Regions from separate parts of the Mesorhizobium sp. 1B3 genome, predicted to be linked through region 2. Evidence: riboswitches for the same ligand, from Rfam matches in the RefSeq annotation. Region 2 holds a riboswitch; the other holds the start of a gene.
What was found. A riboswitch is a leader RNA that binds a small molecule or an ion and turns the genes downstream of it on or off. The one in region 2 is predicted to bind S-adenosylmethionine.
Positions count from the first base shown of each region.

Region 1 (5,229 bases), on a different contig from region 2:
GGCCGCGGCGGGCCTTCCGTATCGCCAAGGCCGGCGACATCGGCGTCAATCCGGACCAGCGCATGCAGCAGGATGCCGGTCACCTGGCCGACCTCACGACCGATCTCGGCTTTGGCCTGCTGCAGGCCTCGGTGATGCTCGCTTCCTTCGTCGGAGTGCTCTGGTCGCTCTCCTCCGGCTTCGTCTTCCATATCGGAGACCGATCGTTCGAGGTTCCAGGATACATGGTCTGGGCAGCCCTGATCTACACAGGCACGGCGTCGTGCCTGAGCTGGCTGGTCGGGCGGCCGCTGATCGGGCTCAACAGCGAGCGTTACGCCCGCGAGGCCGACCTGCGCTTCTCCATGATGCGCGTCAACGAGAACATAGACGCCATCACTCTGGCCGGCGGGGAAGCCGGCGAAAGGCGGCGGCTCCACCTCGATCTCGCCACCCTGCTCGAGGCGATCCGCGGCATCTTCCGCGCCCAGATCAACCTTGCCTGGGTCACGAGCAGTTACGGCTGGGTTACGGTCGTCGCGCCAATCCTTGTCGCCTCGCCGGTCTATTTCGCCGGCGACCTGACCTTCGGTGGTCTCATGATGGCCGTCGGGGCCTTCAACCAGGTCCACACCTCGCTGCGCTGGTTCATCGACAATATCGGCGTCATCGCCGATTGGCGCGCCACCTTGATGCGCGTGGCGGTGTTCCGCATGGCTCTCGTCGAGACGGACGTGCTGCACGACAGCGAAAAGCGCATCGATTTCGCCGTGAACGACGCAGAGACGCTGACCTTCGACAACCTCGATATCGCGTCGCCTGGCGGCTGCTCGAAGCTGGCCGAACCGCGTGTCGAGATCGCAGCCGGCGAGCGTGTCATGGTGACCGGTGATCCCGATTCGGGCAAGACCCTGTTCTTTCGGATGTTGGCTGGGCTCTGGCCCTGGGGAAGCGGGCGGGTCGGGATGCCGGCAAGCGAAAGCGTGTTCTTCGTGCCGCGCATTCCCTATTTCCCGCCGGGCAAGCTGCGCGACGTGCTTTCCTACCCGCAGCCCGACAGTGCCTTTGCCGATGCGGATCTCGCGGCCGCATTGACGCGCGTCGGCCTCAGCCGGCTCGCCGGCTCGCTCGACCACGGGGCCCGCTGGGATCGCGAGCTCAGCGAGGACGAACAGCGCCTTCTGGCGCTCGCCCGGATCCGGCTCCATCGTCCGCGCTGGGTGATCGTCGATGAAGTGTTCGACGCGTTGGGAAGCGAAGCTTCGCAGCGGGCATTGTCGATCTTCGAGGAAGAATTGCGCGACACCGCCGTCGTCGGGATCGGCCGCGTCGGCAGGAGTAGCCACTTTTTCACGCGCGTGTTGCACATCGAAAAGGACACGCATGGTCGCACCCTCAAGCCGATCCGCCTGCCGAACGGAAGCACGCGAACGCCTGTTGCCGTAGCTCAAGGAGGATGAGGTTCTATCGCCGCAGCAGAAACACCGCCTGCTGGCCGAAGAAGTTCCAGAACCACCAAGGCAGCGACACGCCGATCTTCTTGCCGTTTCCGTCGAGCGCGGTCGCCCGCTCGACCTTGACCCCCATCTCCTCGCACAGGTTCACGAAATCCCGGATCGTGCAGAAGTGGATATTGGGCGTGTCGTACCAGGAATAAGGCAGATCCTTCGTGACCGGCATGCGCCCGCGCAGGAGCAGCGACAGCCGCACGCGCCAATGGCCGAAATTCGGGAACGAGACGATCGCCCGCTCGCCGATGCGCACCAGATGCGTCAGCACGTCCCTGGGGTTGCGCGTGGCCTGCAGCGTCTGCGACAGCACGACGAAATCGAAGCCCTTGTCAGGGTAGAAGCCGAGATCCTTGTCGGCGTCGCCCTGGATGACGAACAGGCCGCGCGCGACGCATTCATTGACGCCACGCTGCGAGATCTCGACGCCCCGCCCGTCGACCTGCTTGTCGTTCTGCAGAAACTCCAACAATTCGCCGTCGCCGCAGCCGACGTCCAGCACCTTGGCGCGCGGGGGAATCAGATCGGCGACGACCTCGAGATCGACGCGCTGGGCCGTATTGACGCTCATGCCGGTTCAAACCCCCGTGCCCGGGCCGCCGATGCGATGAAGCCGCGAATGGCGGCGAACAGTTCGGGCTCGTCGAGCAGGAAGGCGTCATGGCCGCGATCGGTTTCGATCTCGACGAAGGACACCGGCGCGCCCGCCGCATTGAGGGCATGCACGATCGAGCGGCTCTCCTCGGTGGGGAACAGCCAGTCGCTTGTGAAGGAGACCACGCAGAAACGTGTCTGCGCGCCCCTGAAGGCCTCGGCCAGCAGCCCGCCGTGATCGGCGGCGAGGTCGAAATAATCCATCGCCCGGGTCATGTAGAGATAGGAGTTGGCGTCGAAACGGTCGACGAAAGTCATGCCCTGGTGGCGCAGATAGGATTCGATCTGGAAGTCGGCATCGAAGCCGAAGGTGAGTGCCTCGCGGTCCTGCAGGTTGCGGCCGAACTTGCGATGGAGCGCGGCTTCCGAAAGGTATGTGACATGCGCGGCCATGCGCGCCACGGCCAACCCCTTTTCCGGCCGCACTCCTGCTTCGATATATTTGCCGCCGCGCCAATCGGGATCCGCCATGACAGCCTGACGCCCGACCTCGTGGAAGGCGATGTTCTGCGATGAATGGCGCGCACCCGTGGCGATCGGCAGAGCCGAGAACACCCGTTCGGGATAGCTCGCCGCCCATTCCAGGACCTGCATGCCGCCCATCGAGCCGCCCATGACGCAGAACAGCCGGTCTATGCCGAAATGATCGATGAGCATCACCTGCGCCCGCACCATGTCGCGAATGGTGATGACCGGCAGATCGAGACCGTAGGGCTCGCCCGTTGCCGGATTGATCGAGGCAGGGCCCGTGGAGCCGAGACAGCCGCCGACGACGTTGGAACAGATGACGAAGAAGCGGTCGGTGTCGATGATCTTGCCGGGGCCGATCAGCACGTCCCACCATCCCGGCTTGCCGGTCACCGGATTGGCGTTGGCGACATGCTGGTCGCCGGTCAGCGCGTGACAGACGAGAATGGCGTTCGAACGCGCATCGTTGAGCGTGCCGTAGGTCTGGTAGGCGATCTGGAAGGGTGAGAGCTGGATGCCGGCGTCAAGTCGCAACGGCTTGTCGGCGCCGAAGCGCAGGACGGGGCTCGAAGGATCGTTCGCCTCGTTTCGGTTCTTTGCGGGGCGCAATGCCTCCATGACCTTTCACCTCGACGACTCGTCCCCGAAACCGCTTTCGGGTTTGGTGCTTCCGAGCGGCTCCGCCGCTCTCGGTTCGCTGCCGCATCGGATGCTCCCGGCCTGCGGACGCAAAAAAACCGGCGTTGCGACAGCAAGGCCGGTTACTCGCGACGGCCCTTTAGCGACTTGTTTAACGTGGCTGCAAGCCGACCGGCCAAATCACCACGGAGTAGGTTGCGCTTGTAGGACGCCGCGCCTTCTGCGTCAACGGGAAAGCTTCGCCCGACGATTTCCCGCCGGGAAATCGGTTCAAATCGAGCCAGAAATGGTCTAGACGCGTCAGGCATTTCTCTGACGGAAAGTTCTCCCATGGAAAAGACGCTGCGCCCGGAGCCCCGCAAAGGCGTAATGGATATCGCCGCCTATGTGCCCGGCAAGAGCACGGCCGCCGCCGGCGTGGAAAAAATCCATAAGCTGTCCTCCAACGAAAATCCGCTCGGCGCCTCTCCCGCCGCGAAAGAAGCGGTGCGCCGGATTACGGAAACGATGGAGTTCTATCCCGACGGCGCCGCCACGAGGCTGCGCACCGCGATCGCCGAGCGGCATGGCCTCAACCCGGCGAACATCATCTGCTCCAATGGTTCGGACGAGGTCATCGGCCTGCTCACCCAGACCTATCTCAATCCCGGCGACGAAGGCATTTTCACCGAGCACGGCTTCCTGGTCTACAAGATCTATATCCAGGCGGCCGGCGGCGTGCCCATCGTCGCCAGGGAAAGCCGTGAAACGGCCGATGTCGACGCGATCCTGGCCGCTGTCACGCCGCGCACGAAAATCGTCTTCATCGCCAACCCCAACAACCCAACGGGCACCTATCTGCCCCTCGAGGAAGTCCGGCGCCTCCATGCGGGTCTTCCCGGCAATGTGCTGCTCGTCATCGACGCGGCCTATGCCGAATATGTGCGCAGAAACGATTACGAGGCCGGAATCGAGCTCGTCTCTTCGGCCGAAAACGTCGTGATGACGCGCACCTTCTCGAAGATCCACGGCCTCGGCGGCATGCGCATCGGCTGGGCCTATGGGCCCGCCCAGGTCGTCGACGCGCTGAACCGGGTGCGCGCGCCCTTCAACGTCAACGCCGCCGCCATCGAGGCAGGCGTGGCGGCCATGGGCGACCGTGGTCATGTCGAGCGCACCGTGCTGCACAATGAGAAATGGCTGAGCTGGCTTTCCGAAGAGTTTCGGAAGCTTGGCCTTCGCGTGACGCCCAGCGTCGCCAATTTCCTGCTGATCCATTTCCCCGAGGATATCAAGCATTCGGCCGCCGCCGCCGACGACTATCTCCTGGCGCGCGGTTATATCCTGCGCCGCGTGGGCGCCTATGGCTTCCCGAACGCGCTGCGCATGACGGTGGGCAGCGAGGAGGCCAATCGCGGTGTCGTCGCCGCGCTGACCGAATTCCTGAAAGATTGAAAAGCAAATGTCCGCACCGCTGTTTGAAAAGATCGCCTTGATCGGCATCGGCCTGATCGGGTCGTCGCTTGCCCGCGTCATCCGGCGCGAGAATCTCGCCGGCCATATCGCCATCACCACGCGCAGCGCCGACACGCTGGCGCGCGCTGAGGAACTCAGACTCGGCGATTCCTACACGACCGACCTCGCTTCAGCCGTGGAGGACGCCGACCTCGTGATCGTCTCTGTGCCGGTCGGCTCGTCGGGTGCGGTCGCCGAGGCGATTGCGCCGGCGCTGAAGCCCGGGGCGATCCTCACCGATGTCGGCTCGACCAAGGCCTCGGTGATTGCCCAGATGGAGCCGCATGTGCCGGCGGGCGTCCATTTCATCCCCGGCCATCCGCTCGCCGGTACCGAAAAATCGGGTCCCGATGCCGGCTTCGCCGACCTCTTCGACAATCGCTGGTGCATCTTCACCCCGCTCCCCGGCACCGATCCGGAAGCGCTGGAGAAGCTCTCGCAATTCTGGCGACGCTGCGGCTCCAACATCGACACGATGGACCCGGGC
Region 1 is NZ_JBJHDO010000016.1:43,606-48,834, forward strand. It holds gene ACCO56_RS29520 (ABC transporter ATP-binding protein/permease) at 1-1,439, shown strand, start outside; gene metW (methionine biosynthesis protein MetW) at 1,444-2,058, opposite strand; gene metX (homoserine O-acetyltransferase MetX) at 2,055-3,227, opposite strand; SAM riboswitch at 3,368-3,445, opposite strand; gene hisC (histidinol-phosphate transaminase) at 3,579-4,682, shown strand; gene ACCO56_RS29540 (prephenate/arogenate dehydrogenase family protein) at 4,690-5,229, shown strand, end outside.
Region 1: it holds a riboswitch for S-adenosylmethionine, as region 2 does, so the genes downstream of both, metX (homoserine O-acetyltransferase MetX) here and ACCO56_RS01595 (O-succinylhomoserine sulfhydrylase) in region 2, are expected to answer to the same signal.

Region 2 (5,229 bases):
CCTTCGACGCCACAGGGTTGGTGCAAATCACCGATGCGCTGCTGGCGCAAGGCTTCAGTGACGCCGATATCGGCAAGGCGATGGGAGGCAACCAGATAAGATTCATGCTCGAGAACCTGCCGGATTGAGCCGATCCTTCGAGGCCCGCGGTTCACCGATATCTCAGGATGAGAGCGTCGGCGCCAAGACCCTCATCCTGGGTGCGAGCAAGCGAACCTCGACGAGCTAACGAAAATGCTTCGAGAGCTTCAGCCCCTGCGCTTGATAGTTCGAGGCGAGGTCGGCGCCGTAGAGCGCTTTCGGCCGTGACAGCATGTGCTCATAGACCAGGCGACCGACGATCTGGCCATGCTCGAGGATGAAGGGAACTTCGTGGCTCCTCACCTCCAGGACGGCCCGGCTGCCAGTCCCGCCAGCAGCCGAATGGCCAAAGCCCGGATCGAAAAAACCTGCGTAATGAACGCGGAACTCGCCGACCAGCGGATCGAACGGAGTCATCTCCGCCGCGAAGAGCGGCGGCACGTGGACCGCCTCGCGCGAGACCAGGATATAGAATTCGTCCGGATCGAGAACCAACTCGCCCGAGCCACGATCGTATAGCGGTTCCCAGAAGTCGAGCACGTCCTGGGCCCCCCGCTTATCGACGTCGATCAGGCCGGTGTGATGCTTGCCGCGATAGCCGACCAGACCGTCGGGGCCGCCGGTGAGGTCGATCGACAGCGCGATGCCGCCGCCGGAGATGTTCGGCTGTTCGGAAGCGACGAGGATCTCGGCGCGATGCAACTCGCCGAGTTCTTCTTCGCTGAGCTGTGCATTGCCCTTGCGGAAGCGGATCTGCGACAGGCGCGAGCCGGTGCGCACGACGATCGGGAAGGTGCGCGGGCTCACCTCGATGAAAAGCGGACCGGCATAGCCAGCCGGCATCTTGTCGAATTCCTGGCCCTTGTCCGTCATCACGCGCGTGAAGATGTCGAGCCGCCCGGTCGAACTCTTGGGATTGGTCGATGCCGCGATGTCAGGCGGCAGCTTCAGCGTCTCGAGCAACGGAACGATATAGACGCATCCGGTTTCGAGCACGGCTCCCGCCGTCAGGTCGATCTCGTGCAGCTTCAGCCGATCGAGCTTGTCGGCAACCTTGTGGCCGGGTCCCGGCAGAAAGCTCGCGCGCACCCGATAGGCCTTTTCGCCCAAACGCAGGTCGAGGCTCGCCGGCTGGATCTGATCCTTGTCCAGCGGGCGAGCAGAAACAAGAGCGCCGGCTTGGAACAGAGCGGCGATCTCGCGATCGGGAAGAATGCCTGATTGACGCAAAGGTTACTCCTGCCGCATCGGCCGGAAGCGATTTTCCAGGGCGAATGCGTAGATTTCGATACCGGCGCCGCCGGCGGCGCTCAAGCTACAAGACGTTTAATGAAGCGGACGATTGACGCAAGAACGCGCAAGGTCTAAAGGACCGTTATCCCGTGGTGATTTGGCCGGTCGGCTTGCAGCCACGTTAAACAAGTCGCTAAAGGACCGAGGTTCAAGGGACCGGTTGCGACTTCGCGGCCGGTTTTTTTGTGTCTGGAGACATGGTGATGACATCTGAAGGAAAGCGCAACTGGAAGCCGCAGACGGCTCTGGTCCATGGCGGGACGACCCGATCGGCCTTCGGTGAAACCTCGGAAGCGATCTATCTCACCCAGGGCTTCGTTTATGAGACGGCCGAAGGCGCCGAAGCGCGCTTCAAAGGTGAAGAGCCAGGTTTCATCTATTCGCGCTATGCCAACCCCACCGTCGACATGTTCGAAAAGCGCATGTGCGCTCTCGAAGGCGCCGAAGATGCACGCGCCATGTCATCGGGAATGGCGGCGGTCTCGTCCGCCCTGCTGTGTGGCGTCAAGGCCGGCGACCACGTGGTCGCGGCCCGTGCGCTTTTCGGTTCCTGTCGCTGGGTGGTCGAGACGCTGATGCCGCGCTACGGCATCGAAACCACGCTGATCGACGGTACGCGCACCCAGGAATGGGAAAAGGCCGTCAGGCGGAACACGAAGCTTTTCTTCTTGGAAAGCCCGACCAATCCGACGCTCGAGGTGATCGACATTGCAGCCGTGGCAAAGCTCGCCGACCAGATCGGAGCCAAGCTCGTCGTCGACAATGTCTTCGCAACGCCCTTGCAGCAGAAGCCGCTGGAGCTCGGCGCCCATGTTGTCGTCTATTCCGCCACGAAGCACATCGATGGCCAGGGACGCTGCCTGGGCGGCGTCATCCTGTCCGACAAGAAATGGATAGATGAGAACCTGCACGATTATTTCCGGCATACCGGGCCGAGCTTGTCGCCCTTCAATGCCTGGACCCTGCTCAAGGGGCTGGAGACGCTGCCGCTGCGCGTGCGCCAGCAGACCGAAAGCGCGGGGAAGATCGCGGATTTCCTGGCCGATCATCCCAAGGTCGGGCGTGTCATCTATCCCGGACGGGCGGATCACCCCCAGGCCGACGTGATCCGTCGCCAGATGAGCGGCGGCTCGACCCTGATCTGCCTCGAGCTCAAGGGCGCCAAGAAGGCGGCCTTCGCGTTCCAGAACGCGCTAGAGATCATCCGCATCTCCAACAATCTCGGCGATGCCAAGAGCCTGATCACGCATCCCGCAACGACGACGCACAAGAATCTTTCCGACGAGGCACGCGCGGAACTCGGCATCGGCCCGGGCACGTTGCGCCTGTCGGTCGGGTTGGAAGACATCGATGATCTCCTCACCGACATCGACGCCGCGCTCGGCAAGGTCGACTAAGCATGTCTCCCGAAAGTGTGCAGCGGTTTGGGGAAAACGGCATGCGCAAATCAAGAACCTACAGCGCGTCGCGTGAATCCCTTTTTCACGCGACGCGCTGTAGGTCGATGTGACCGGCATCGGGTGATGCGGGAAGAAACCGGATCGGTTAGACTTACGTCCGTTCCGGAGACGAACCATGTACCAGGCGATGACGCGCGATATCGAAGTCCAGGTGGAGCCGTTCTATCTCGACGACCGATCCGATCCTTCCGAGAACCGCTACGTCTGGGCCTACCGCATCACCATCGCCAACCATTCGGACGAATTCGTCCAGTTGCTCTCACGCTACTGGCACATCACCGATGGGCAAGGGCGGGTCGAGGAGGTGCGCGGCGCGGGCGTGGTCGGCGAGCAGCCGGAACTCAACCCAGGCGACAGTTATCAGTATACGTCGGGCTGCCCGCTGACGACACCATCCGGCATCATGGAAGGCCATTACACGATGCGCAATGCGCAGGGCGAGCTGTTCCAGGTCAGTATCCCAGCCTTCTCCCTGGACATTCCCGGGAAAGCCCGGACGGTCAACTGATCGTCCAGGCTCCCCGCGCTCGCACCTCAGGAAGATGCTTCGAAATCCCGCGGATCGAACTCATATTCGGTCGAGCAGAATTCGCAATTGACGCGGATGACGCCGTCTTCCGTGCTTTCGACGATCTCCTCGGCAGTAAAACCTTCGAGAATACCGCGAATTTTCTCGCGAGAGCAGGAGCACTCGTCGGCGACTGGAACGCCGTCGAAGACACGCACGCCATGCTCGTGGAACAAGCGGTAGAGCAGCCTCTCCGCGCCTACGGTCGGGTCGATCAGTTCGCTCGGCTCGATCGTCTCGAACAGTGCCAGCAGTTCCTGCCACGAATTGTCCGTGGGATCGAACTCCGACCCTTCGTCGCCATCACCCCCCGGAAGATCGGGCAGACGCAGCCGTTCCGGCGCATCGGGCAGGAACTGCGCGAGAATGCCACCGGCGCGCCAACGATCGTGATTCTCGCCGGGCAGGCGCATCCTGGCGACCGACAGACGAATATCGGTCGGGATCTGCTCCGATTGGCGGAAATAGACCCGGGCGACTTCTTCCAGCGAGGTGCCGTCGAGTTGGACGATACCTTGATAGCGCTGCATATGAGCGCCCTGGTCGATGGTGAGCGCGAGAACGCCCTTGCCCAGCAACTGTTCGGGCGAGGTGTCGCCCGCGGCGATTGCAGCCTCCATTCGTTCCTCGTCGAACCGGGCATAGGCACGCAGCGAGCGGGGCGTGGAGAAATCGGCCACCAGCATGTCGACGGGCCCGTCCGAGCGCGTCTGAAGAATGAACTTGCCCTTGAATTTCAGGAGCGTGCCGAGCAGCACAGTGACAACCGCCGCCTCGGCGAGCAACCGCGCCACCGGCTCGGGATAATCATGCCGGCCGAGGATCTGGTCGAGCATGGGTCCGAGCTGGACCGCACGGCCCCGCACGTCGAGGGGACCGACCTCGAAGGGCACGACATGGTCGTCGCCGGCAAAGCCGAATTCGCCCAGTTTGGCTTCGTGTTCTGTCAAGGTAACGAGTTCCAGCATTTATCGGTCTCCGGCACGTGACGGCCGTTTCCTCGAATGCTGTTCGCATCCGGAAAAATCCTGGTCGACACGCTATTTTTTTCGGGTGATGCGCCGGAGATAAGCATCACCTCGCCGCTCTTCAAGCGCTGAGGCACCAGGCAAGAACGGCCTTCTGGGCGTGTAGCCGGTTTTCGGCTTCGTCGAAGACGACCGAGTGCGGCCCGTCGATCACCTCGTCGGTGACCTCTTCGCCGCGATGGGCCGGCAGGCAGTGCATGAACAAGGCGTCTAGCTTGGCGTGCCGCATCAGCGCGGCGTTGACCTGATATGGCATGAAGACGTTGTGGCCGCGCGCCCTGTGCTCCTGCCCCATCGACACCCAGGTGTCGGTGACCACGCAATCGGCGCCGCTGACAGCCGCTTCGGCGCTTCCCGTGAAGTTGATCTCGCCGCCATTGGCCCTGGCCCAATCGACATACCTTGGATCCGGTTCGCTGCCTTCGGGAACGGCGACGTTGAGCTTGAAGCGGAACCGCGCCGATGCCTCGAGCAGCGAGTGGAGCACGTTGTTGCCGTCACCGGTCCAGGCAAAGGTCCTGCCCGCGACGCTGCCGCGATGCTCTTCATAGGTCATCACATCCGCCATCAGCTGGCAGGGATGGGTGTCGTCCGTCAGCCCGTTGATCACCGGAACCGTGGCGTGCTCGGTCAGTTCGAGGAGCCGGTCGTGCGCCGTGGTGCGGATCATGATGATATCGACGTAGCGCGACAGAACCTTGGCCGTATCGGCGATGGTCTCGCTGCGTCCGAGCTGCATCTCCGTGCCGGTCAGCATGATCGTCTCGCCGCCGAGTTGGCGCATGGCCACGTCGAAGGA
Region 2 is NZ_JBJHDO010000001.1:345,138-350,366, reverse strand. It holds gene ACCO56_RS01605 (dipeptidase) at 1-128, shown strand, start outside; gene ACCO56_RS01600 (2'-deoxycytidine 5'-triphosphate deaminase) at 226-1,311, opposite strand; SAM riboswitch at 1,454-1,531, shown strand; gene ACCO56_RS01595 (O-succinylhomoserine sulfhydrylase) at 1,578-2,771, shown strand; gene apaG (Co2+/Mg2+ efflux protein ApaG) at 2,950-3,342, shown strand; gene ACCO56_RS01585 (Hsp33 family molecular chaperone) at 3,369-4,370, opposite strand; gene argF (ornithine carbamoyltransferase) at 4,492-5,229, opposite strand, start outside.